DNA from 2 places in the Streptomyces sp. NPDC008086 genome. Region 1 is predicted to be linked to the other one. Evidence: predicted binding sites of a transcription regulator. Region 1 holds the regulator's gene; the other holds the start of a gene.
The links. The regulator HspR, encoded in region 1, represses chaperone genes until heat shock. The targets are predictions, from matches to a motif close to TTGAGNNNNNNNNNCTCAA.
Positions count from the first base shown of each region.

Region 2: the regulator HspR is predicted to act here: its motif matches at 5,061-5,079, upstream of lon (endopeptidase La).

Region 1 is NZ_JBIBIA010000002.1:273,516-285,300, forward strand. Features, by position in the region: gene ACFZBP_RS07195 (ABC transporter ATP-binding protein) at 166-1,932, shown strand; gene ACFZBP_RS07200 (hypothetical protein) at 1,969-2,598, shown strand; gene ACFZBP_RS07205 (helix-turn-helix transcriptional regulator) at 2,666-2,923, opposite strand; gene ACFZBP_RS07210 (LuxR C-terminal-related transcriptional regulator) at 3,204-4,214, shown strand; gene ACFZBP_RS07215 (hypothetical protein) at 4,371-4,628, opposite strand; gene ACFZBP_RS07220 (heat shock protein transcriptional repressor HspR) at 4,978-5,433, opposite strand; gene dnaJ (molecular chaperone DnaJ) at 5,439-6,623, opposite strand; gene grpE (nucleotide exchange factor GrpE) at 6,660-7,316, opposite strand; gene dnaK (molecular chaperone DnaK) at 7,316-9,163, opposite strand; gene ACFZBP_RS07240 (MraY family glycosyltransferase) at 9,258-10,322, opposite strand; gene ACFZBP_RS07245 (heterodisulfide reductase-related iron-sulfur binding cluster) at 10,507-11,785, shown strand, end outside.
Region 2 is NZ_JBIBIA010000010.1:298,221-310,005, forward strand. Features, by position in the region: gene ACFZBP_RS33775 (multifunctional oxoglutarate decarboxylase/oxoglutarate dehydrogenase thiamine pyrophosphate-binding subunit/dihydrolipoyllysine-residue succinyltransferase subunit) at 1-980, opposite strand, end outside; gene ACFZBP_RS33780 (sensor histidine kinase) at 1,272-2,378, opposite strand; gene ACFZBP_RS33785 (response regulator transcription factor) at 2,375-3,112, opposite strand; gene ACFZBP_RS33790 (spermidine synthase) at 3,245-3,922, opposite strand; gene ACFZBP_RS33795 (rhomboid-like protein) at 4,100-4,906, shown strand; gene lon (endopeptidase La) at 5,102-7,516, shown strand; gene ACFZBP_RS33805 (GH25 family lysozyme) at 7,583-8,422, opposite strand; gene ACFZBP_RS33810 (MarR family winged helix-turn-helix transcriptional regulator) at 8,674-9,186, shown strand; gene ACFZBP_RS33815 (protein phosphatase 2C domain-containing protein) at 9,221-10,009, opposite strand; gene ACFZBP_RS33820 (nitrate- and nitrite sensing domain-containing protein) at 10,454-11,785, shown strand, end outside.

The sequences.
Region 1 (11,785 bases):
GTCCGCTATTGGCAGTTGCGGCATGACCGCCGTAGGCAATACCTCTCCAGGCAATACCGCCCGAGGCAATACCTCTCCAGGCATGACCTGCCCGGCATGGCCGAAAACGGCATTGCCGCATCCGCCAATACCGCCGCCCCCGCCCGTACGCGTAAAAAGACCAGGGTGAACTCACCTGACTCATCAACCAACCAGGCCCCGCGGCCCGCGCCCCGGCCGCCGCTGCGGGCCCTGCTCGCCCACGCGCGCCCGCACCGGCGCGTCCTCGTGCTGGTCCTGGCGCTGACCCTCGCGGGCAGCGCGGCGGGGCTGGCCCAGCCGATGGTCGTCGAGTCGGCGCTCACGGCGCTCATGACCGGCGGCGGCCTCGGCGACGAGATCCTCCTCATGCTCGGCCTGCTGGCCGTGTCGATCGCCCTCACCTGGAGCCAGGCCCTGGTGAGCGAGCGCACGGCCGAGAAGGTCGTCCTCCAGGTCCGCAAGGGCCTGATCCACCGTCTGATCCGGTTGCGTACCGCCGAGCTGGACCAGACCGAGCCCGGCGGCCTGACGACCCGGGTGACCTCCGACAGCACGCTCGTGCAGCACGCGGCGACCAGCGGGCTCATCCAGCTGCTCGACGGGGGCATCCATCTGCTCGCCACCATCGTCCTGATGGGCATGACCAGTCTGCCGCTGCTCGGCATCACCTCCGGCGTCCTGCTGGTGGTCGGTGTCGCCATGGGCGTGGTGATGCCGCGGATCCGCCGGGTGACCACGCGGGCGCAGACGTCGGTCGGCGAGATCGGCGCCGCGCTGGACCGCTCGCTCGGTGCCGCCCGCACGGTCAAGGCCAACGGCGGCGAGGCGACGGAGACCGCGCGGGCCGTGGCCGCCGCCGAGGACGCCTACCGGGCGGGTCTGGCAGGCGCCCGCTACCAGGCCACGATCGCGGTGCTCTCGGCGCTGGTGGTGCAGGCCTCGTTCCTCGCGGTCATCGGCTTCGGCGGCGCCCTGGTCGCGACCGGGGCGCTGGACCTGGCCGCGCTGATCGCGTTCCTGCTCTACCTGTTCAACCTCGGCGGCCCGGTGCTCTCCCTGGTCGGCGGCACGGCCTCCCTCCAGCAGGGCCTCGGCGCGCTCGCCCGGATCGAGGAGGTGGAGCGCATGGAGATCGAGACGGACGTGGACGAGACCCCCGCCCGCCCGACCGGCCCGGCGCCCCGCGTCACCCTGGAGAACGTCACGTTCGCCTACCAGGGCCGCGCCACCACCCTCGACGACGTCAGCCTCACCGCCCCGGCCGGCGCCGTCACCGCGCTCGTCGGCCCGTCCGGCAGCGGCAAGACGACCGTCTTCTCCCTGCTCCAGCGCTTCTACGACGTGGACGGCGGCCGCATCCTGCTCGACGGCACCGACATCGCCGGCCTCAGCCGCGCCGAGGTGCGCCGCCGGATCGCGTACGTGGAGCAGGACACCCCCATGCTGGCCGGCACCCTGCGCGAGAACCTGCTGTACGCCGCTCCCGACGCCACCGGCGAGGAGGTCGACCGGGTCCTGCGGGACACCCTGCTCGACTCCCTCGTGGCCCGGCTCCCGGAGGGCCTCGACACCCATGTCGGCGCCCGTGGCCTCGCCCTGTCCGGCGGCGAACGCCAGCGGCTGGCCATCGCCCGCGCCCTGCTGCGCCGCCCGCAGGTGCTGCTGCTCGACGAGGCGACGGCCCACCTCGACGGGCTGAGCGAGACCGCGCTGCGGCACACCGTGGAGCGTGCCGCCGAACACTGCACGGTCCTGCTGATCGCCCACCGGCTCTCCACGGTGACCTCCGCCGACCACATGGTGCTGCTGGCCGGCGGCCGGGTACGCGACCATGGTCGGCACGGGGAACTCCTGGGCAGGGACGAGCTCTACCGGGACCTCGCGGCCACCCAGCTGACGACGACGAACTGACCACCCGTCAGAAACAGAGAAGCAAAGGAAGATCCCATGCCGAAGGACCCGGCACCCGCACCCGCCTCCGCGGCCACCGACGCGAACGACCCCCACGCGTACGACGAGTACGACGACCACGACGAGTACGAGGACGACGAGTACGAGCCGAAGCCCGTCGTCGAGACCGTCGCGGAGGAAGAGCGGTTCGGCACGATAACGGTCCGGCTCGACATGGAGGCGGGCGAGGTCACCGTCGAGGGCGAGTCGGTCCCCCGGGTCGAACTGCTGCGCGCGCCGGAGACGGAGGCCGACGACCACATCCCGATCGGCACCCGGGACGCGGACCGGCTCACGCTGACCGTGGACGGCGAGGAGGCCGTCATCGATCCCGCCAAGGGCCGGCTGACCCGCCGCTCCTACCGCGTCGACGTCCGCCACGCGGACCACACCTGGCGCCTGGTCCCCGACTCCATCCCGGGCAGCCGTCTGCTGCGGGACGACGAGCACATCGGTGACTTCTCCTCCGACGGCGACGGACGCGTGCTCGCCGAGTGGCGCGAGGGCGTCGAGCCGGAGGCCCTGGACGTGGTCGTCGGCTACGCCCTCGCCGCCGCCTTCGGCACGGGCGCCCAGCCCATGTGGATGCTCGCGGTGGAGGCGGCGAGCGAGATGCTGCCCGGCTGACCACGCCGGGGAACGACCGAGGGCCCCTCCGGCTTCCGCCGGAGGGGCCCTTCACATACGGCAGTTGTCACACGCGGTGGCCGCCCGCGTCCCCCCTGATGTCATCGGCGTACAGATGGGAGACGATCGCCGCCTCGAACCGCGACTTGAGGTCGAGCTTGCGCACGATGCTGGTGGTGTGGGCCCGTACCGTGCGCTCCGCGATGCCCAGCCGGCGGGCGAGCCAGCGGTTCTGCTCCCCCGTGGCGAGCAGGAGCAGGACCTCCCGCTCGCGGTCGGTCAGCGCGGAGAAGTCCAGCGCGTCCTCCCGTACGACAACAGTCATGTGTTTCCCCCAGTCGGTGTTCGGTTGTGTCGGTCCGTGTCCGACGCGTTCCAGACTGCCAAGCGCCGGCGCGCCGGACAGGGCGCGTCCGCAGCAGCTTGCTGCACGGCGCCGACACGATCCTGCCGACGGCGCGCCGCCTCGAACCGACGCGTCCTTGACCAACGCGTTACCCTGTGTCCGAATCAAAAAGGTGGATTCCGCATCGTCGCGGCCTGACCAGCCATACGCGGTGATGCCCGCCACCGACCCTGGTCGCAACGGGGAACACGGGGGAAGGATGAACAGCGCGGGCGGCATGGGCCTGTTGGGCATCTCCGCGATGGAGGAACGCGTCTACCGGCATTTCCTGAGGAATCCGGACACACCGACGGAGGACATCCATCTGCTCCTCCACACACCGCAGGACGACGTCCGCGCCGCCCTGGACCGGCTCACCGAACTGGGGCTGCTGCGCCGCGCGGAGCACGGGGACGCGCCGGCCGGCAGTCTGACGGCGACGGACCCGGAGATCGCGGTCGGCCTGCTCACCGACCGAAGACTGAGCGAGCTGCACCATGAGTTGCAGCAGGTGACCAGGCCCCGTCACCTGGTGGCGGAGCTCCGGGCGGAACAGGGCGCCCACCTGCCGTCGGGCGGCGGTGCGGAGCGCATGACGAACCTCGCCCAGATCCGCAACCGCATCGACGACCTCGCCTTCTTCGCCCGCGAGGAGATCCTCTCCGTCGAGCCCTACAAAGCGCTCACCCCGGAGAACATCGAGCACGCTCGCCCGCTGGACAAGCGCTGTCTGCGCCGGGGCGTGCACATCCGCAGCGTCGTCCTCAAGGAAGCCCTGGACGACCCGCCGACCGCGGCCTACCTGCGCGAACTCTCCGCCCAGGGCGCCAGCATCCGAGCCGCCTCCGACATCGCCGAACGCATCCTCGTCTACGACCGCCACACCGCCCTGGTCCCGGCCGACCCCGCGGACACCTCACGCGGCGCCCTCGTCGCCCAGGAGTCGGGCCTGGTCGCCAGCATCCTCTCCCTCTTCGACAAGATCTGGAACCAGTCCACCGACCTCGCCCACCTCCTCGCCGAGCCACCCCCCGACGCGGCCCCCCTCTCCCCCATGGAACTGAAGGTCCTCCAATCCATGTGCCAAGTCACCAAGGACGAGATCGGCGCCCGCCAACTGGGCATCTCCCTACGCACCTACCGCCGCCACGTAGCCGACCTCCTCCGCCACCTCAACGCCACCAACCGCCCCCACGCGGCCCTACTGGCCCGCGAACGAGGCTGGATCTGACCACGGGCCATGAGTCGGCCGCTTCTCGACGCCGGCCCAGGCCTTTTCAGCCCGTCCGGCGTTTGAGGACGAGGCCCGCAGGGCCGACAGCGGGGGTCTGGGGGCGCAGCCCCCAGGGAGGGGACGGGTAGGGGCGGCGGGGGCGAGGAACGCGCGTCAGCCGTCCTCCGCGCGCCACGCCCCCAGCGCCGGATCCCCCAGCACTTCCCCCCACCACACCTTCACCGCGTCATCCGCCGAACCCGACGGGGGCCGGATCCGCAGATGGATCCGGCCCCCGTCCTCATCGAGCCGCCAGTCATGGCCCCAGCCCTCGGGCAACTTCCCGATCACCCTGATCACCGCGGTCACGGCAGCCGCGTCCCCACCCGCTCTACGGACCAGCACCCGGTCCTGGAACTCCACAGCCCTCATCCACTCCGCTCACGTTCACTGCCACCCGTTCACGGCCACCAGAACCGACGGCCCACCCCGCCCCACGACGGTCACCCCCGCACTCACCGGCAACGCAACCAGCAACGCCACCGCGAGCACCGAAAGCCCTCTCCTGCGGACGCCTTTCGTCGCCGTCATGTCCGTGGCCCCCGCGTTCCCCGTGTTCCCCCTGTTGTCCATGCCCACGACTCTGCCAGCGCGCACCGCCCCCCTCCAGAGCGACCGCTGTCAGGATCCTGCAGGACAAGGACCGCTTCCTGTCACCACCCAACGCGCAGGGCCCGGAGGTTCATCAGAACCTCCGGGCCCACCCACGAACGACCACGCGTCAGTCGGACTGCTGCTTCCGCTTCGGCGGCCGCCACACCACCAACGCACTGGTCTGCTGCACTTCCTGATACGGCACCAGATCCCGCCGGTACGACGCATGCACCGCCGCCTCCCGCTGCTGCATCGCCGCCGCGGCCCCCTCGACGGCCGACTGCAACTCGGCCACCCGGGACTGCAGCGCCGCTACCTGGTTCTCCAGTTCGATGATCCGCTTGATGCCGGCCAGGTTGATGCCCTCGTCCTGCGACAACTGCTGGACGGTGCGCAGCAGTTCGATGTCACGGGCCGAGTAGCGCCGCCCCCGTCCGGCGGTGCGGTCGGGAGAGACCAGCCCCAGACGGTCGTACTGGCGCAGGGTCTGCGGGTGCAGGCCGGACAGCTGGGCCGCCACCGAGATGACGTAGACCGGGGTCTCCTCGGTCAGTTCATACGGGTTGCGTCGACGACCGTCCATCTGACTCATGCTCCCTTCGCGGCCTGGAACAGCTCCGCCCGCGGGTCCTCGCCCGCGGTCGCCTCGCGATACGCCTCCAGTGCGTCACGAGCCTTCCCCGTCAGGTCCTTGGGAACACTCACCTCGACGGTGACCAGTAGGTCGCCGCGGGTGCCGTCCTTGCGGACCGCGCCCTTGCCCCGCGCCCGCATGGTGCGGCCGTTGGGCGTGCCGGGCGGCAGTTTCAGGGTGACCGGCGGTCCGCCCAGGGTGGGGACCCTGACCTCGCCGCCGAGGGCCGCCTCCGTGAAGGTCACGGGGACGGTCACCGTGAGGTTGTCCTCCTTGCGGCCGAACACCGGGTGCGCGTCGACGTGCACGGTGACGTACAGGTCACCGGCCGGACCGCCGCGCTCCCCGGGCGCCCCCTTGCCGCGCAACCGGATGCGCTGCCCGTCCGACACTCCGGCCGGGATGCGGACCTGCATGGTCCGGGACGACTTCGCCCGGCCGCTGCCCTTGCAGTCCGGGCACGGGTGCTCGGCGATCAGGCCGCGCCCCTTGCAGTCGGGGCAGGGGTCGGTCAGCGAGAAGCCGCCGCCCGAGCCCCGCGCCACCTGGCCGGTGCCGACGCAGGTCGGGCACACCCGCGGTGTGCCGTTCTTGTCGCCGGTGCCGGCGCAGGCCTTGCAGGGCGACTGGGAGGACATGCGCAGCGGGACCGTCGCACCCTCGATCGCCTCGGTGAAGCTGAGGTTGACCTCGGTGTCGATGTCCTGGCCGCGCCGGGGCTGGGTACGGGTCGTCCCCGTGCCGCCGCGGTTGAACAGGCCCCCGAAGACGTCACCGAGTCCGCCGCCGAAGCCGCCGGCTCCCCCTTGGCCGCCCTGGGCGCCGCCTCCGAAGAGGTCGCCCAGGTCGAAGTTGAAGGAACCACCGCCCGCGCCGCCCGGCCCCGGGCGGAAGCCGCCGTTGCCGAAGAGGGCGCGCGCCTCGTCGTACTCCTTGCGCTTCTTGGGGTCGCCGAGGACGTCGTTCGCCTCGGAGATCTCCTTGAAGCGCTCCTCCGCCTTGGCGTTGCCCTTGTTGGCGTCCGGGTGGTACTCGCGGGCGAGCTTGCGGTACGCCTTCTTGATCTCGGCCTCGGTGGCGTCCTTGGGGACGCCGAGGACCTTGTAGAAGTCCTTCTCGATGAAGTCCTTGGTGCTCATCCTCGACGTCCCTCCTCTCTCGTCGTCAGTTCAACGTCAGCCCTCGTCCGGGCCACCGCTCTCCTTGTCGTCGGCCGCCTCGGTCGCCTCGTCGGCCTTGACGGTCTGCGCGCCCGGCTGGGGCTCGGCGACGGCCACCCGCGCGGGGCGGATGGTGCGCTCGCCGATGCGATACCCCGGCTGGAGGATCGCGACGCAGGTCGTCTCGGTGACGTCCGGCGCGTACGAATGCATCAGGGCCTCGTGGATCGTCGGGTCGAAGGGCTCGCCCTCCTTGCCGAACTGCTGAAGGCCCATCTTGGCCGCGACGGTCTCCACCGACTCCCCGACGGACTTGAATCCGCCGACGAGTTCGCCGTGTTCCCGTGCGCGGCCGATGTCGTCGAGCACGGGCAGGAGCTCGGTCAGGAGGTTCGCGATGGCGATCTCCTTGACCGCGATCCGGTCACGCTCGACGCGGCGGCGGTAGTTCTGGTACTCGGCCTGGAGCCGCTGGAGGTCCGCCGTGCGCTCACCGAGCGCGGTGCGCACCTGGTCCAGCTGGGCCACCAGACCCGCGTCTGCTGCTCCGTCCCCGGCCGGGGCCGCCCCCTCCGCGTTCGAGGAGGGCGCGGCCTTCGACTCGGCGCCGTCGGGGGTCGCGCCGGAGGGGACGTCGGGCTTCTCCTCGAAGCCCGGGGTCTCCTCCGTCATTACGCGACACCGTCCTTGCGCTCGTCGTCCACGATCTCGGCGTCCACGACGTCGTCGTCGGCGGCCTTGCCACCCGGGGCGGCGCCCTCGGGACCGCCCGCGGCCTGCGCGCCCTGAGCGTCGGCGTACATGGCCTGGCCGACCTTCTGGGAGACGGCGGCGACCTTCTCGGTGGCGGTGCGGATCTCGGCGGTGTCCTCGCCCTTGAGCGCGGTCTTCAGCTCCTCGACGGCGGCCTCGACCTCGGTCTTGACCTCGCCGGGGACCTTGTCCTCGTTGTCCTTGAGGAACTTCTCCGTCTGGTAGACGAGCTGCTCGCCCTGGTTGCGGGTCTCGGCGGCCTCGCGGCGGCGGTGGTCCTCGTCCGCGTACTGCTCGGCCTCCTGGCGCATCCGGTCGACCTCGTCCTTCGGCAGCGAGGAGCCGCCGGTGACGGTCATCTTCTGCTCCTTGCCCGTGCCCAGGTCCTTGGCGGTCACGTGCATGATGCCGTTGGCGTCGATGTCGAAGGACACCTCGATCTGCGGCACGCCGCGCGGGGCCGGCGGCAGACCGGTCAGCTCGAACATCCCGAGCTTCTTGTTGTACGCCGCGATCTCGCGCTCGCCCTGGTAGACCTGGATCTGCACGGACGGCTGGTTGTCCTCGGCCGTGGTGAAGATCTCGGACCGCTTGGTCGGGATCGTGGTGTTGCGCTCGATGAGCTTGGTCATGATGCCGCCCTTGGTCTCGATACCGAGGGACAGCGGGGTCACGTCGAGGAGCAGGACGTCCTTGACCTCACCCTTGAGGACACCGGCCTGGAGCGAGGCGCCGATGGCGACGACCTCGTCCGGGTTCACGCCCTTGTTGGCGTCCTTGCCGCCGGTCAGCTCGCGCACGAGCTCGGCGACGGCGGGCATACGGGTGGAGCCACCGACGAGGACGACGTGGTCGATCTCGTTGATGGAAACGCCGGCGTCCTTCATGACGTTGAAGAACGGCGTCTTGCAGCGCTCCAGCAGGTCCGCGGTCAGCTGCTGGAACTGGGCCCGGGTGAGCTTCTCGTCCAGGTGCAGCGGGCCCTCGGCGGAAGCCGTGATGTAGGGCAGGTTGATCGAGGTCTCGGTGGACGAGGACAGCTCGATCTTGGCCTTCTCGGCGGCCTCGCGGAGGCGCTGGAGGGCCATCTTGTCCTTGGCGAGGTCCACGCCGTGACCGGACTTGAACTGCTGCACCAGGTAGTCGACGACGCGCTGGTCCCAGTCGTCACCACCGAGGTGGTTGTCACCGTTGGTGGCCTTCACCTCGACGACGCCGTCGCCGATCTCCAGCAGGGACACGTCGAAGGTGCCGCCACCGAGGTCGAAGACGAGGATCGTCTGGTCGTCCTTGTCGAGGCCGTACGCGAGCGCGGCCGCGGTGGGCTCGTTCACGATGCGCAGGACGTTCAGACCGGCGATCTCGCCGGCCTCCTTCGTCGCCTGGCGCTCGGAGTCGTTGAAGTACGCCGGGACGGTGATGACCGCGTCGGTCACCTTCTCGCCCAGGTAGGACTCGGCGTCCCGCTTCAGCTTCTGGAGGATGAAGGCGGAGATCTGCTGCGGGTTGAAGGGCTTCCCGTCGAGCTCCATCTTCCAGTCGGTGCCCATGTGACGCTTCACGGACCGGATGGTCCGGTCCACGTTGGTCACCGCCTGACGCTTGGCGACCTCGCCGACGAGCACCTCACCGTTCTTGGCGAAGGCGACGACGGAAGGCGTGGTCCTGGCGCCCTCGGCGTTGGTGATGACGGTGGGCTCGCCGCCCTCCAGAACGCTGACGACGGAGTTAGTCGTGCCCAGGTCGATGCCGACCGCACGTGCCATGGTGAATTCCTCCAGCTGACTTGAGTGGAACGGACTCAAGTGTGCATGACGGCTTCCACTCGGTCAACAGAGCTGAGTCGACCCCGCTCAACTCTTATCCGTTCCTTACACGCAACCGGGCTCCCACCTGCGACGACGTGGCCTGAGCGGGCGGACGAACCGTACTCCCCACGGGAAAAGAGGGTTGACGGCGAGGGCCGTAGGGCTTGATGTGCAGCAGGGCGAACACGGCGAGGAGAGCGACGCCCCCCACCCACAACACCCGGGCCTCGGCCATCCATCCCATGTGCACGAGGACACCGACCAGCACCGCGGCGAAGGCCCCGAGGCCCAGGAGGACAGTGACGCCCTGCGGGGTGAGCCCGATCCGGCGCAGCCGGTGGGCGACATGGTCGGGCCCGCGCCGCAGCAGCGGCCGTCCGGCCAGCCGGCGGGACAGCGCCACGAGGAGGACGTCGGCCGTGGCGAGGGCGGTGAGGGAGTAGAGCACGCCGATGCTCGACACGGGGTCGTGCCCGGCCCGGGTCATCACGGCCGACGACGCCAGCACGAACCCGACGAACAGCGACCCGCTGGCCCCGAGCCCGATCCGCGCGGGGTGCCAGTTCTGCATCAGGAAGCCGGTCAACGCGGCGGCCAGCACGCTCAGCAGCACGGCGAGCTCGTCCATCACCTCGGCCGCCGCGCAGACGCCGACCCCGAAGGCGGTGACGACCCCCACGGTGCCGACCAGGGCGTCCGCGTGGTCGAGCGCCTTGAAGCCGACGGTGACGAGGACGATCCAGCCGACGGCCGGCAGCCCCAGCAGGAAGCCCGTGTCGCCGTACGGCACCACACAGGCCGCCGCCACGGCCGTACCGCCGACCAGGAACCGCGCCTTGACCCGCCGCACGTCCGCGACCAGCCCGAGTACGGCGACGGCGCCCGCGGCGATCAGCAGACGGCAGATCTCCGAGCCCAGCGGCGCGAACCGGGTCCACTCACCGGCGGCGGCCACCAGGCATGTCACCAGCGCCACGGCCACCCCGCCGAGCAGGGGCAGCGGCCGCTGGCGTCGGCGGTCGAGGATGCCGAAGCGCAGGGCGGGCAGCCGGAGGAGCGCCGCGAGGGCGGCGGCGAGGAGGAGGGCGGTCGTGGCGGCGGCGATCCCGTAAAGCACGGGGATAGGTTAGTGCTGTATATACCATTTCGGGATGAATAACACGATTCGTTCTTAAGGCAACCCTCAGCGACTCAGATCACCTCGCACCTGGCTACAGTGCGATGGAGGATGCGGGTAGTCTCAGAGGACTGCATAAGTTACCGCTTAGTAATGTCGCCTCGCAGGCCCGAGGAGCCCCGAAATGCAACTCGCCGCGATCATCGTGTCGCTGGTCCTGATCGTGGTCGGCGTGGCACTGTTCGGCCGCGCCCTCCTGCAGATCTTCAACTTCCTGCGGCTCGGCCAGAACGTGCCCGCCGGGTCCCGGACCAATGACCCCTACCAGCGCACCGTGACCCTGGTGAAGGAGTTCCTGGGGCACACCCGGATGAACCGCTGGGGCATCGTCGGCATCGCGCACTGGTTCGTCGCGATCGGCTTCTACACACTGCTGCTGACGATCGTCAACGCCTTCGGCCAGCTCTTCAAGGCCGACTGGATCCTCCCGGTCATCGGCGACTGGGCGCCGTACAACATCTACGTCGAGTTCATCGGCACCATGACCGTGGTCGGCATCGCCACCCTCGTCGTCATCCGGCAGCTGTCCCGGCCGGGCCGCGCGGGCCGCAAGTCCCGTTTCGCGGGCTCGAACACCGGCCAGGCCTACTTCGTCGAGACGATCATCCTGATCGTCGGTGTCTGCATCTTCATGCTGCACGCCCTGGAGGGCGCACAGCACCACGTGGACGGCTACGAGGCCTCGTTCTTCATCTCGTACCCGGTGGTGCACTGGCTGGAGGGCATGGACGTCTCCACGCTCCAGAACCTCACCTACTTCTTCGCCGCCCTGAAGATCGCCGCCTCGTTCATCTGGATGATCGTGGTCTCGCTGAAGACCGACATGGGCGTGGCCTGGCACCGCTTCCTGGGCTTCCCGAACATCTGGTTCAAGCGCAACGCCACCGGTGAGACCTCGCTCGGCGCCCTGCTCCCCATGACCTCCGGCGGCAAGCCGATCGACTTCACCGACCCCGGTGAGGACGACGTCTTCGGTGTCTCCCAGGTCGAGCAGTTCTCCTGGAAGGGCCTGCTGGACTTCTCCACGTGCACCGAGTGCGGCCGCTGCCAGTCGCAGTGCCCCGCCTGGAACACGGGCAAGCCGCTCTCCCCGAAGCTGCTGATCATGTCGCTGCGCGACCACGCGCACGCCAAGGCGCCGTACCTGCTGGCCGGTGGCGGCAAGACCATGGAGGGCGAGGAGAAGGCGTCCGAGGAGCAGCTCAAGGACGTCCCCGCGGCCGCCCTCGCGGAGGCCGAGCGCCCGCTGATCGGCACGGCCGAGGAGAACGGCGTCATCGACCCGGACGTCCTGTGGTCCTGCACCACCTGCGGCGCCTGCGTCGAGCAGTGCCCGGTCGACATCGAGCACATCGACCACATCGTCGACATGCGCCGCTACCAGGTGATGATCGAGAGCGCGT
Region 2 (11,785 bases), on a different contig from region 1:
GCCGGGTAGTCCATGGAGCCGACGCCCATGATCACCGACTGGCCGGGCATCAGCCGCGGCACGGAGTGCACGGTGCCGAGGCCGCCGGGGTTGGTCAGGGAGACCGTCACACCGGTGAAGTCGTCCATGCCCAGCTTGCCGTCGCGGGCGCGGCGGACGATGTCCTCGTAGGCCTGCCAGAACTCGAAGAAGTTCAGCGTCTCGGCCTTCTTGATGCCCGCGACCACGAGCTGGCGGTCGCCGTTGGGCTTGACCAGGTCGATGGCGAGGCCGAAGTTGATGTGCTCCGGCTTGACCAGGGTCGGCTTGCCGTCCTTCTCCGCGAAGGAGTAGTTCATCGACGGCATGGCCTTGATGGCCTGCACCATCGCGTACCCGATGAGGTGCGTGAAGGAGATCTTCCCGCCCCGGGCGCGCTTGAGGTGGTTGTTGATGACGATGCGGTTGTCGAAGAGCAGCTTCACCGGGACCGCGCGCACGGACGTGGCCGTGGGCACCTCCAGCGAGGCGTTCATGTTCTTCGCGACCGCGGCGGCGGGGCCGCGCAGCGTCACGAGCTCGGGACCGTCGGCAGCGGCGGCGGGCTCGGCCTTCTTCGGCTGAGCGGGCTTCGCGGCCGGCGCCGGCGCGGCGGGCTTCGCGGCGGCCGGGGCCGGGGCGGGAGCCGCAGGCGCGGCGGCCGCCGGCTTCGGGGCCGCGGGAGCCGGCGCGGGGACCGACGGAGCGGCCGGAGCCGTGGTGGTGGTCTCTGCGGCCCCCGCGGCCGCAGTACCCGCCGGAGCCGAGGCGGCGGCCGCCCCAGGCTTGTAGTCGGCGAAGAAGTCCCACCAGGCTCGGTCCACCGAATTGGGGTCCTGGAGGTACTGCTGATAGATCTCGTCGACGAGCCACTCGTTCGGTCCGAACGCGGCCGCGGGGTTCTTCCCCGCTTGGTCTGCGTCGGTCGAGATGCTCGAGTTACTGGGGGACTGTGGCGACACGGCGGCAACCGCCCTCTTCCGCTTCACAAGGTGATGGACAGCGGGAATTAAGGCTACGCCTCCATGGCCGGGAAGGTCAGGCTGAGCAAGGTCATCGTCGTGTAAGTCACATCGGAAAGCGTGTTTCGGGCCTGGAAATGGCGGGAAACAAGTGTGGTTCCGCTTCGGATGAACGCAGATGGGAAGGCGCGATCACGACCTGACGCGCCAAAGGCGCAGGTCCGTACCTGATCACACGTGTCCGTCAGCCAGGACAGACGTGGATCTTGACGCTCCGCTTCGAACTTTACGTCAACTTGGTACGGATGGCTGCCCTGGAAGTGTGACAAGAATCCGGCAACCCCGATCGGATTCGGCCACGCCGATCCGGCCGCCGTGCAGATCGACGGCCCAGCGCGCGATGGCCAGCCCCAGCCCCGTGCCGCCGTCGCTGCCCGGCCCGTGCGGCCGGCTCACGGCGCCCCGGTTGAACCGCTCGAAGACCCGGTGCCAGTCCGAGCGCGGGATGCCCGGACCCTCGTCCAGGACCTCCAGCACCAGGGACTCCGGCTGTGCCCCGCGGCGCGCCTTGACCGTCACGCGGCCGTGCGCCGGGCTGTGCTTGATCGCGTTGTCGATGAGGTTGGCGACGACCTGGTGGATGCGCTCGGGGTCGGCGTGCGCGGTCAGCTCCGGCGGGGAGACGTCGAGGTGCAGATGGACGTCGGTGCGGGTGTGGCTGCCGGAGCCCGACGCCATGCCGCCGCGCGCGGAGGAGACCATGTTGGCCTCCTTGAGCACCCCGGACAGGTACGGCCACACCTCGAAGCGCCGCAGTCGCAGCGGTACGACGCCGTTGTCCAGGCGGGACAGGTCGAGGAGCGTCTCCACGAGCCGGCCGAGGCGCTCGGTCTGCTTCAGCGCCGTGCGCATCGTCTCGGGGTCGGCCTCGGCGATGCCGTCGACGACGTTCTCCAGGACGGCCCGCAGGCCCGCGATCGGGGTGCGCAGCTCGTGCGAGACGTTCGCCACCAGCTCCTTGCGCTGCTGGTCCTGGGCCTCCAGCTCGTCGGCCATCAGGTTGATCGTGCCGGCGAGGTCGCCCAGCTCGTCCCGGCGGTTGTCGCGCACCCGGCGGGTGTAGTCGCCGTGCGAGATGGACCGGGCCACCGCGTTCATCTCGTCCAGCGGCGCGGTGAGCGAATGTGCCACGAACTGCGTAATGAGCAGTGTGGCGATCATCGAGAAGACCGTGATGAAGCGCAGCTCCGTCTGGGTGCGCACCGCGATCATCGACAGCCCGGTGGTGATCAGCACCGCGATGATCACGAGTGCGCCCAGCTTGGTCTTGATCGAGAACGGACGTACGCCGCCCCAGGGCTCCCCGGGGCCTCTCCGCGCGGCCGGTCCGTCGCTCATGGCGTCGGGGTCTCCAGGGCGTAGCCCACGCCGTGCACGGTGCGGATCCGCTCGGCGCCGATCTTCCGGCGCAGCGCCTTGATGTGGCTGTCGACCGTGCGGGTGCCGGAGGCGTCCGCCCAGTCCCACACCTCGGCGAGGAGCTGCTCCCGGGAGAGCACCGCGCGCGGGGTGTTGGCCAGGCACACCAGGAGGTCGAACTCGGTCGGAGTGAGGTGAACATCCTCACTCCGCACCCGTACGCGCCGCTGCGCGTGGTCGATCTCCAGCTCGCCGAGGCGCAGGATGCCCGACCGGGGGGTCGTGGCGGCCAGCGCGGCCCGCTCGACACGGCGCAGCAGCACGTGCACGCGAGCCGCCAGCTCCCGCATCGAGAACGGCTTGGTCATGTAGTCGTCGGCGCCCACGCCGAGGCCGACCAGCATGTCGGTCTCGTCGTCGCGCGCGGTCAGCATCAGCACCGGCACCGGCCGCTGGGCCTGCACCCGGCGGCAGACCTCCAGGCCGTCGAAGCCCGGCAGCATGATGTCGAGGATCAGCAGGTCGGGCTGCCAGGCCTCGGCCGTGTCGACCGCCGCCGGACCGTCGCCCGCGGTCTGCACGAGGAAGCCCTCGGCGCGCAGACGGGCCGCGATGGCGTCCACGATGGTCGGATCGTCTTCGACCACGAGGACCCGGCGCTGGGCGCCGGGGGTCGCCGCCGTGCCGTTGTGGGAGGTGTGTGTCTGCTCCATCGCCCGCCCCAAAGTTGCTTTCCGGAATCCGTGGGGTGATCCCGCTAACTGGCTGTGCCTGCGCATGCTTGCGATTGACGCTTGAATGATCCGCGTCAGGTGAGCAGAGTACGGGGAGTCACCGTGCCACGGCTATCCAGGCCGTACGGCGAGGTGCACGACGTCGGGAACGCCCCGGGCAACGGGGATCTCTTCGGTACGCACCTGTTGGAATCCGGCATTACGCAAGGTTTCTTCGAATTCCGGAGACGGCTGGGCGGACCATACGGCAAGTACCCCACCGGGCCTCAACACCCCTGCGCAGCCCGCCAGTCCGGCCGGTGAGTACAGGCTGTCGTTGCCCTCGGTGACAGTCCAGTCGGGCCCGTTGTCGATGTCGAGACACAGAGCGTCATACGTGGCGGAAGTCTCATGTACGTAGGTCACGAGATCCGTTTCCAGAATCTCGGTGCGCGGATCGGCGAGGGCCGACGCGGAGAAGTCGGACAACGGGCCGTCGAGATGCCAGTCGATAATCGCGCGCTCGCGCTCCACGACGGCGATCCGTCCCGGGCGCGGGTCGGCGGCGGCATGTGCGAGCGAGAACCCGACGCCGAGCCCGCCGATCAGCACCTCCGGGTCGGGCCGCCCGTCCAGCGCGCCGAGCGCCGCGTCGACCAGCAGCCGCTCCGAGCGTCCGTCGGAGGTGTCCATGAGGAAACAGCCGTTGGCGATGATCTGGAGCAGTTCGCCGTGCCGCCGCAGCACGATCTCGCCGTGCGGCCCCTCGCGACGGTCCAGGACTTCGGGGATGTCGTACGAAGTGGGCATCCAGCCATCCTGGCAGGTCCGGGCGGGGTGGCCGAGGGGATTGCCTTCGAATGCGTGAACAGGTGAGACGCGAGAACTTGTTGAGAGGTTGCCGAGAATCCCCTGTTCTGTGGCGTAGATCACAGACATGGGTGATCCGTGGTCCGAAGGTGGGGGAAACGGAAGGAGCGCCTCACCTTGGAACGGACTGCGGTCGGGGGCGTGACGGGCCCGTTTCCCGAGCCCGAGGTGGCCGAGCTGCTGGACGGGATGCCCCGCCAGCGCGGACCGGCCACCGCCGTGAGGCCACTGCCGGCGCCCGTGCTGCCGACCCCCGTCGGGACCACCGCGCCGCGCACCCGTCCGCTGCGCCCCTGGCGCCTGCTGCCCACCCCCACCGGCACCCCGTTCACCCTCGCCTACGCGGCCGTCCTGGCCGTCACCTCGCTCATTGCCGCCTACGCCGACCCCGACCTCGTCCACGCCCTGCACCAGGGCTCCAGCACCGATGTGGCGCACCTCGTGCGGACGCCCGTACTGGTGCTCCTCGCCAGCGCCCTGTGGGTCGCGGGCGGCTTCCTGGGGCCGTACACGGTCGGTTTCCTGCTGGTGCTGACCGCGCTGGAACGACGGATCGGCGGTGTCCGCACAGCCCTCGTCTTCCTGACCGGGCACGCCCTGGCCACCCTCGCGACCGAGGTCCCCGTGGGGCTCGCGGTGCTGGTCGGCCACCTTCCCGACAGCTCGCTGCACCGGCTCGACTACGGCATCAGCTTCGGCGTCGCCACCGGTACCGGCGCCCTGGCCGGGCTGCTGCGACCGTGGCTGCGGTGGCCCGTACTGGCGCTCTTCGGCGGAATGCTGCTCCAAGGCCTCCTGAACTTCACGGACCCGCTGACCAATTGGGGCCACCTCATCTCCCTGGCCATCGGCATCGCGATGTGGCCGATCGTCAGGCACTGGCACGCGGCGCACGCGAAGTCGGGGTCGGTCGGCCGGAGGTGACCACGCGTGGGGCTGCGTGGCGGTGACGGCGGGACGGGCGGGAAGGATCGGGCCCCGGTGACCGTTGACCACGAAAGCCCGAGGTCACCGCACCCGCGACAGCTGATCGCTCACAGCGAACTAAGGGCCGGGAACATTCGGGCCTCCCCGTGCATTGAGTCGGCATAACTCAACTTGACTGCCTAAGGGGAGATCATGGCTTCGACGTCCACACCGCTCACCCTGCCCGTGCTGCCCCTCGACGACGAGGTCGTGCTGCCCGGGATGGTGGTCCCGCTGGACCTGAACGACGCCGATGTGCGCGCCGCGGTGGAGGCCGCTCAAGCGGCCGCCCGGTCGCAGCCCGGGAAGCCACGGGTGCTGCTGGTGCCGCGCATCGACGGGACGTACGCGAGCACCGGTGTGCTCGGCACCATCGAGCAGGTCGGCCGGCTGGCCGACGGCGACCCCGGTGCCCTGATCCGGGGGCGCGGCAGGGTGCGGATCGGCGCCGGGACGACCGGGCCGGGCGCGGCCCTGTGGGTCGAGGGCGCGCGGATCGACGAGAGCGTGCCCGAGCCGCTGCCCGGACAGGTCGCCGAACTGGTGAAGGAGTACAAGGCCCTCGCCACCGCCTGGCTGCGCAAGCGCGCCGCCTGGCAGGTGGTCGACCGGGTGCAGGCCATCGACGACGTGTCCCAGCTCGCCGACAACTCCGGTTACTCGCCCTTCCTGACCACCGAACAGAAGGTGGAACTGCTGGAGACCGCCGACCCGGTCGCCCGCCTCAAGCTCGCCACCCAGCAACTGCGCGACCACCTCGCCGAGCAGGACGTCGCCGAGACCATCGCCAAGGACGTCCAGGAGGGCGTCGACAAGCAGCAGCGCGAGTTCCTGCTGCGCCGTCAGCTGGAGGCCGTCCGCAAGGAACTGCGCGAGCTGAACGGCGAACAGGACGGTGAGGAGTCCGACGACTACCGGGCCCGGGTGGAGGCCGCCGACCTGCCCGAGAAGGTCCGGGAGGCGGCGCTCAAGGAGGTCGACAAGCTGGAGCGGTCCTCCGACCAGTCCCCCGAGGGGTCGTGGATCCGCACCTGGCTCGACACCGTGCTCGAACTGCCGTGGAACGAGCGGACCGAGGACGCCTACGACATCCAGGGCGCCAAGGCGATCCTCGACGCCGAGCACGCCGGTCTGGAGGACGTGAAGGAGCGCATCACCGAGTACCTCGCGGTGCGCAAGCGCCGTACCGACCGGGGGCTCGGTGTCGTCGGCGGCAGGCGCGGCGGTGCCGTGCTGGCCCTGGTCGGCCCGCCCGGCGTCGGCAAGACCTCGCTCGGCGAGTCCGTCGCGCACGCCATGGGGCGTAAGTTCGTCCGGGTCGCCCTCGGCGGCGTCCGCGACGAGGCCGAGATCCGCGGCCACCGCCGTACCTACGTCGGCGCGCTGCCCGGCCGGATCGTGCGCGCGATCAAGGAGGCCGGTTCGATGAACCCGGTCGTCCTCCTCGACGAGATCGACAAGGTGGGCTCCGACTTCCGGGGCGACCCGGCGGCCGCCCTGCTGGAGGTCCTGGACCCGGCGCAGAACCACACGTTCCGCGACCACTACCTGGAAGTGGAACTGGACCTGTCCGACGTCGTCTTCCTCGCCACCGCCAACGTCCTGGAAGCCATCCCGGAGGCCCTGCTCGACCGTATGGAGCTGGTCCGCCTGGACGGCTACACCGAGGACGAGAAGGTCGTCATCGCCCGCGACCACCTCCTCCCGCGTCAGCTGGAGCGGGCCGGACTGAAGGCGGACGAGGTCGCGATCGCCGAGGGCGCGCTGCGCAAGCTCGCCGGCGAGTACACCCGTGAGGCGGGCGTCCGCACCCTGGAGCGCTCGATCGCACGGCTCCTGCGCAAGGTGGCCGCCCAGCACGAACTGGGCGAGCGTGAGCTGCCGTTCACCATCGGCGACGGCGACCTGCGCGGGCTGATCGGCCGGCCGCACCACGTGCCGGAGTCGGCGCAGGACCCGTCCGAGCGGCGTACGGCGGTCCCGGGCGTCGCGACCGGCCTCGCGGTGACCGGCGCGGGCGGTGACGTCCTGTACGTCGAGGCGTCGCTGGCCGACCCGGAGACGGGCGCGGCGGGCCTGACCCTGACGGGCCAGCTGGGTGACGTGATGAAGGAGAGCGCACAGATCGCCCTGTCCTTCCTGCGCTCGCACGGCGCCGAACTGGAGCTGCCCGTCGCCGACCTGAAGGACCGGGGCGTGCACATCCACTTCCCGGCGGGCGCGGTGCCGAAGGACGGTCCGAGCGCGGGCGTCACGATGACGACGGCGCTGGCGTCGCTGCTGTCGGGCCGGCTGGTCCGCACGGACGTGGCGATGACCGGCGAGGTCTCGCTGACCGGCCGGGTACTGCCCATCGGCGGCGTGAAGCAGAAGCTGCTGGCCGCCCACCGGGCGGGCGTCACGACCGTCGTCATCCCCAAGCGCAACGAGCCCGACCTGGACGACGTCCCGGCCGAGGTGCTGGACAAGCTCGACGTCCACGCCGTGACCGACGTCCGCCAGGTCCTGGAGCTGGCGCTGTCGCCGGCCACCAACGGCGCGGCGCCGGAGGTTCCGGTCGCGGCGTGACGGACGCCACCGGATAGGCAGGGCCCGGGTCCCGTGAGGGAGACCCGGGCCTTCGCCGCGGCAGGGCTAGCCGTTGGCGAGCGCCACGACCCTGTCCAGCGTCCCGTTGAACCGGTTGTGGTCGCCGACGGTCGGGCCGGAGGACGTGTACTGCCACATCGTGTAGTAGTCCCAGCCGGCCGGGAGTTCCCCCACCTCGGCGGCGTACCGGGCGACCCACAGCGGGTTGGCGGTGGCGAAGCCGCTGTGGTTGCCGGTGCACTGCTTCCACCAGTTCGTCGCCGTGTAGATGACGGCGTCGCGGCCGGTGCGGGCCTTGTACCGGTCCAGGAAGTCGCGGATCCAGGTGACCATCGCGGTCGGGGTCTTGCCGTAGCAGGCGTCGCCGTACGGGTTCCACTCGATGTCGAGGACGCCCGGGAGGGTCTTGCCGTCGCGGGACCAGCCGCCGCCGTGGTCGACGAAATAGTCGGCCTGGGTTGCGCCATTGGTGGTGTCCGGGGTGGCGAAGTGGTAAGCGCCGCGGATCATGCCGACGTCGTAGGAGCCGTCGTACTGCTGAGTGAAGTAGGGGTTGGTGTAGTAGGTCCCCTCGGTGGCCTTCACATAGGCCCACTTCACCCCGCTGTCCCACAGGGTCGACCAGGCGACGTCGCCCTGGTGGCTGGAGACGTCCACGCCTTCCGTCTGAGCGGCCAGGTCAGCGACGGGTTCACCGTCGGTGCCGTCGTGGGTGAGGATGCCCATGCCCATGTGGGCGGAGCCGCGGGCCGGGGGGTCGTCGGCGGACGCCGAGGCGGGCCGGGTGGTCAGTACGAGGAGGGTCAGGGTCAGAAGGGCTGCGAGCAGGAGCCCGGCGACAGGGGTGTGCCGGGGGCGGAGCGGTTCGGGTCTTTGCACGGGCATAGCGTGCCTCCGACGGCTCGGTGACGCTCGGTGGGGAAGTCGCGCGTATCCGTGACCGGCCGCGGCCGGGTCTGTGTGGCGTGGGCATGCCAGCCGTGGTCTCGACAGAGACCCTAGGCAGCGAGAAGAGCAGGTGGAAGGGGGTCCGGGGGCTGCCGTTGGTCTAAGCCTGCGAAATACTGGCGGAGCTGCGGCGACGACGGCGGGCGTCGGAAACTTTCAGGACCGGGACATTCGAGGCAGGGGCTGACGTGCGGGAAGACGGAAACGGGGACGAACGGCGAGGACAGTCGGCGGGTGCCCCCTCCGAGCGGGCCTCCGGCGGTGTCCCGGGCCGGCCCGAGTTCCTCGATCTGGAACGGGAGCTGACCGTTCTGTTCCGGCGCGCCCGGGCCAAGCAGGGCGAGATGGCCCGCGAGGTCCATCCCGACCTGGAGTCGGCGGCGTACGGGCTGCTGGTGCGGCTCGACGAGTCCGGCCGGATGCGGGCCACCGAGCTCGCCGCCTACATCGGCGTCGGCAAGGCCACCATGTCCCGCCAGCTGCGCGCCCTGGAGGACCTGGGCCTGGTCGCCCGCGAGCCCGACCCCGCCGACGGGCGGGCGTGGCTGGTGCACCTCACGGAGGAGGGGCGCGGCCGGGTCGCCAAGGTGCGCGAGGCGCGGCGGGCGCGCTATGTCGAGCAGCTCTCCCACTGGGACCCGCGCGAGGTCGCGGAGCTGGGCCGGCTGCTCAACCAGTTGAACCGGGGCATGGAGAAGTAGGGCGGGCCGGGGCGAGCACGGGACCCCCGTCCGCTCACCACTCCACGTACACCACCGTCGCGTCGTCGTGCGTCTTGCTGCGCCCCAGATACGTCCGCTCCTCCGCGTCCGCCCGCTCCAGCGCCCGCACCCGGTCCACCAGCCCCCGCGCCCCCTCCTTCCGTACGAAGGTGAAGCAGTCCCCCCAGTCGCCCTCCCGGAACTTCTCCACCCAGCGCGTCGCCCCGTCCGTCAGCGCCGCCAGGGCCCGGACCTCGCCGCGCGGCAGCACCCCCGTCACCGCCCGCGCCGCCACCGACGGATCCGCGGCCGCCGTGAAGAAGCCCCCCTCCTTGTTGCGGACATGGGCGTCGATCAGGGCGTCCGTGGCCAGCGAGGCACGGGGGAGGCGGGCCAGACGGTCGTCCAGGCAGGGGGTGATGGTGCCGTCGGGCGACTCCAGCAGGAGGGCCGAGTCGGAGAGGATCAGGTACTCGACCGTCTCCGGCGACCAGCGGGCCAGAACCGCCGTGGCCTGCGGGGTGCGTGGGTGAGAAAGGTCACAGGTTTGGGCGTGTGCGTCAGCGGTACGTGTGACAGCCCGGCCCAGCGCCTCGGCGAGCGGCACATCGGGGAGTGAAACGGTCAGTTCGGTCAGCGCTCCGCCGAGCCGCGCCGTGAACCAGGGGACCGAATGCAGACAGCCCGTCTCGCCCCGCGGTGGGGTCACTCCGTCCAGGACCACCAGTACGCCTCCCTGTCCCGAGGCGGGAAGGCCGACACTCGCGAAGTCCTCGTTGGGGCGGGCCGGATCGCCGGACTCCGAAACAAGCTCTGTTCGCATTCGGTCAGTCTGCACGAGCCCTTCACAAGGTCCACGAAGGGGTCGCAACAACTGCCGAAAGGGCGAGGGCTCGCAGGTCAGACGTCGGATTTGGGGTGGAATGGAGTGCTCCGGGAAGCCGTGGCGGCGAATACTGCCACCGCGTGCCGCGGACGTCCAACCGGCCTGCCGTACAAGGCGTGTGCACGCGCCGGAGGAACTTGCCCGCCAACTCCCCTCCGGGGTTCACTCCTTCGGGTGGCGGGTCAGGTGATGCGCGGCCGTCGCCCACCGGCACTGGGAGGGTCGGGGACCGGTGAGGACACCCCCTGCTCGAGCGCTGCATCAATCAGCGAGCTCCGCTCGCGGGCGAGAGCTTGGGGGAGGGGTGTACGCGAGGTCGGCGGTAGTTGACGGAACGTCATCCGGACCCATGGGTATCACGAGTCAGGAATGCGAGCACCGGTGCAGAAGACGCGGCCTCGTCGCTCAGGCAAGCAGACGGCCTCCGCAGGGGGCACGCAGCCCACTCCCGGCGCCGCGACCGGCACCACTGGCGACGCCGCGCCCGCGGGCAGGGGGCGCCCGACGCACGTACGGAACCGGCTGATCGTCGCCGTGGCCGTCGTGGCCGCCGCCATCGCGGGCGCAGGCGTCCCCTCGATCGTCACCGCCTCCGGGCAACTGCACGACTCCCAGGAACTGGTGACCCTCGCCGAGCAGACGGAGAACGCGCTCACGCTCGCCCACTCCCTCGCCGACGAGCGCGACGAGGTCACGTCGTACGTCGCCGCCGGCCGCCCCGAGTCCAAGGCGCCCAGCGAACAGCGCAGCGTCCGCGTCGACCGGCAGGTCGAGGAACTGCGCGCCGACCCCGACGCGCCGGCCTCGCTGCGCGACGACCTCGACGCCATCGCCGCCGTACGCAGGGGCGCGCTCACCGGCAAGAGCACCGCGCTGGAAGCGCACACCGCGTACTCGGCCACCATCACCGAACTCCACCGGCTCGCCGAGAGCCTGGCCGCGCAGACGCCGCCCCGCGCGGGTGCCGGCGCCCACGCGCTCGCCGAACTGGACTCCGCCGTCCAGCAGGCCGCCGCCGCGCGAGGACTGCTGCTCGCCGCGCTGAGCGTGCCGACCACCACCGAGACGGTCGTCGACCCGATCACCGGCATCGCGAGCACCCGGAAGACCTCCTCGGACGCCGACGCCAGGCAGCGCGCCGCTCTCAGCGCCGCCGCCCAGCAGGCCCGACTGCGCTCCGACGCCGCCCTCGCCGACTTCCACGACACCGCGCCCAAGGCGGCACGCACGTCGTACGACTCCACGGTCACCGGCCCGGAGGTCAACACCGCCGACCGGTATCTCGCCGCCCTCACCGACCAGCCCGCGCTCTCCGACCGTGACCTGGCCACGAACACCAAGCGCGCCGAGGCCGCCCTCTCCGCCCGCGTCGACCTGATGCGCGGTGTGGAGTCCGCTCTCTACGACCGCCGCACCAAGGCCCTGGAGCAGCTGCGCGACGACGACGTCACCGCGCTGGAGATCCGGATCGCGATCCTCGGCGCCCTGATGCTGCTCGCCGTGGGTGTCGCCACCGGCATGGCCCGCAGCCTCACCCGGCCCCTCGCGGTCCTGCGCCTCGGCTCCGCCCGGCTCGCCCGCGCCGAGGACCCGGCGGCCGAGGAGCCGGTCAAGTTCACCGGCCGCAAGGACGAGTTCGCCCAGGTCGTCGACTCCGTCAACGCCTTGCACGCGCACGCCCTCGCCCTCCACGAGCGCATCACCACCCTGGAG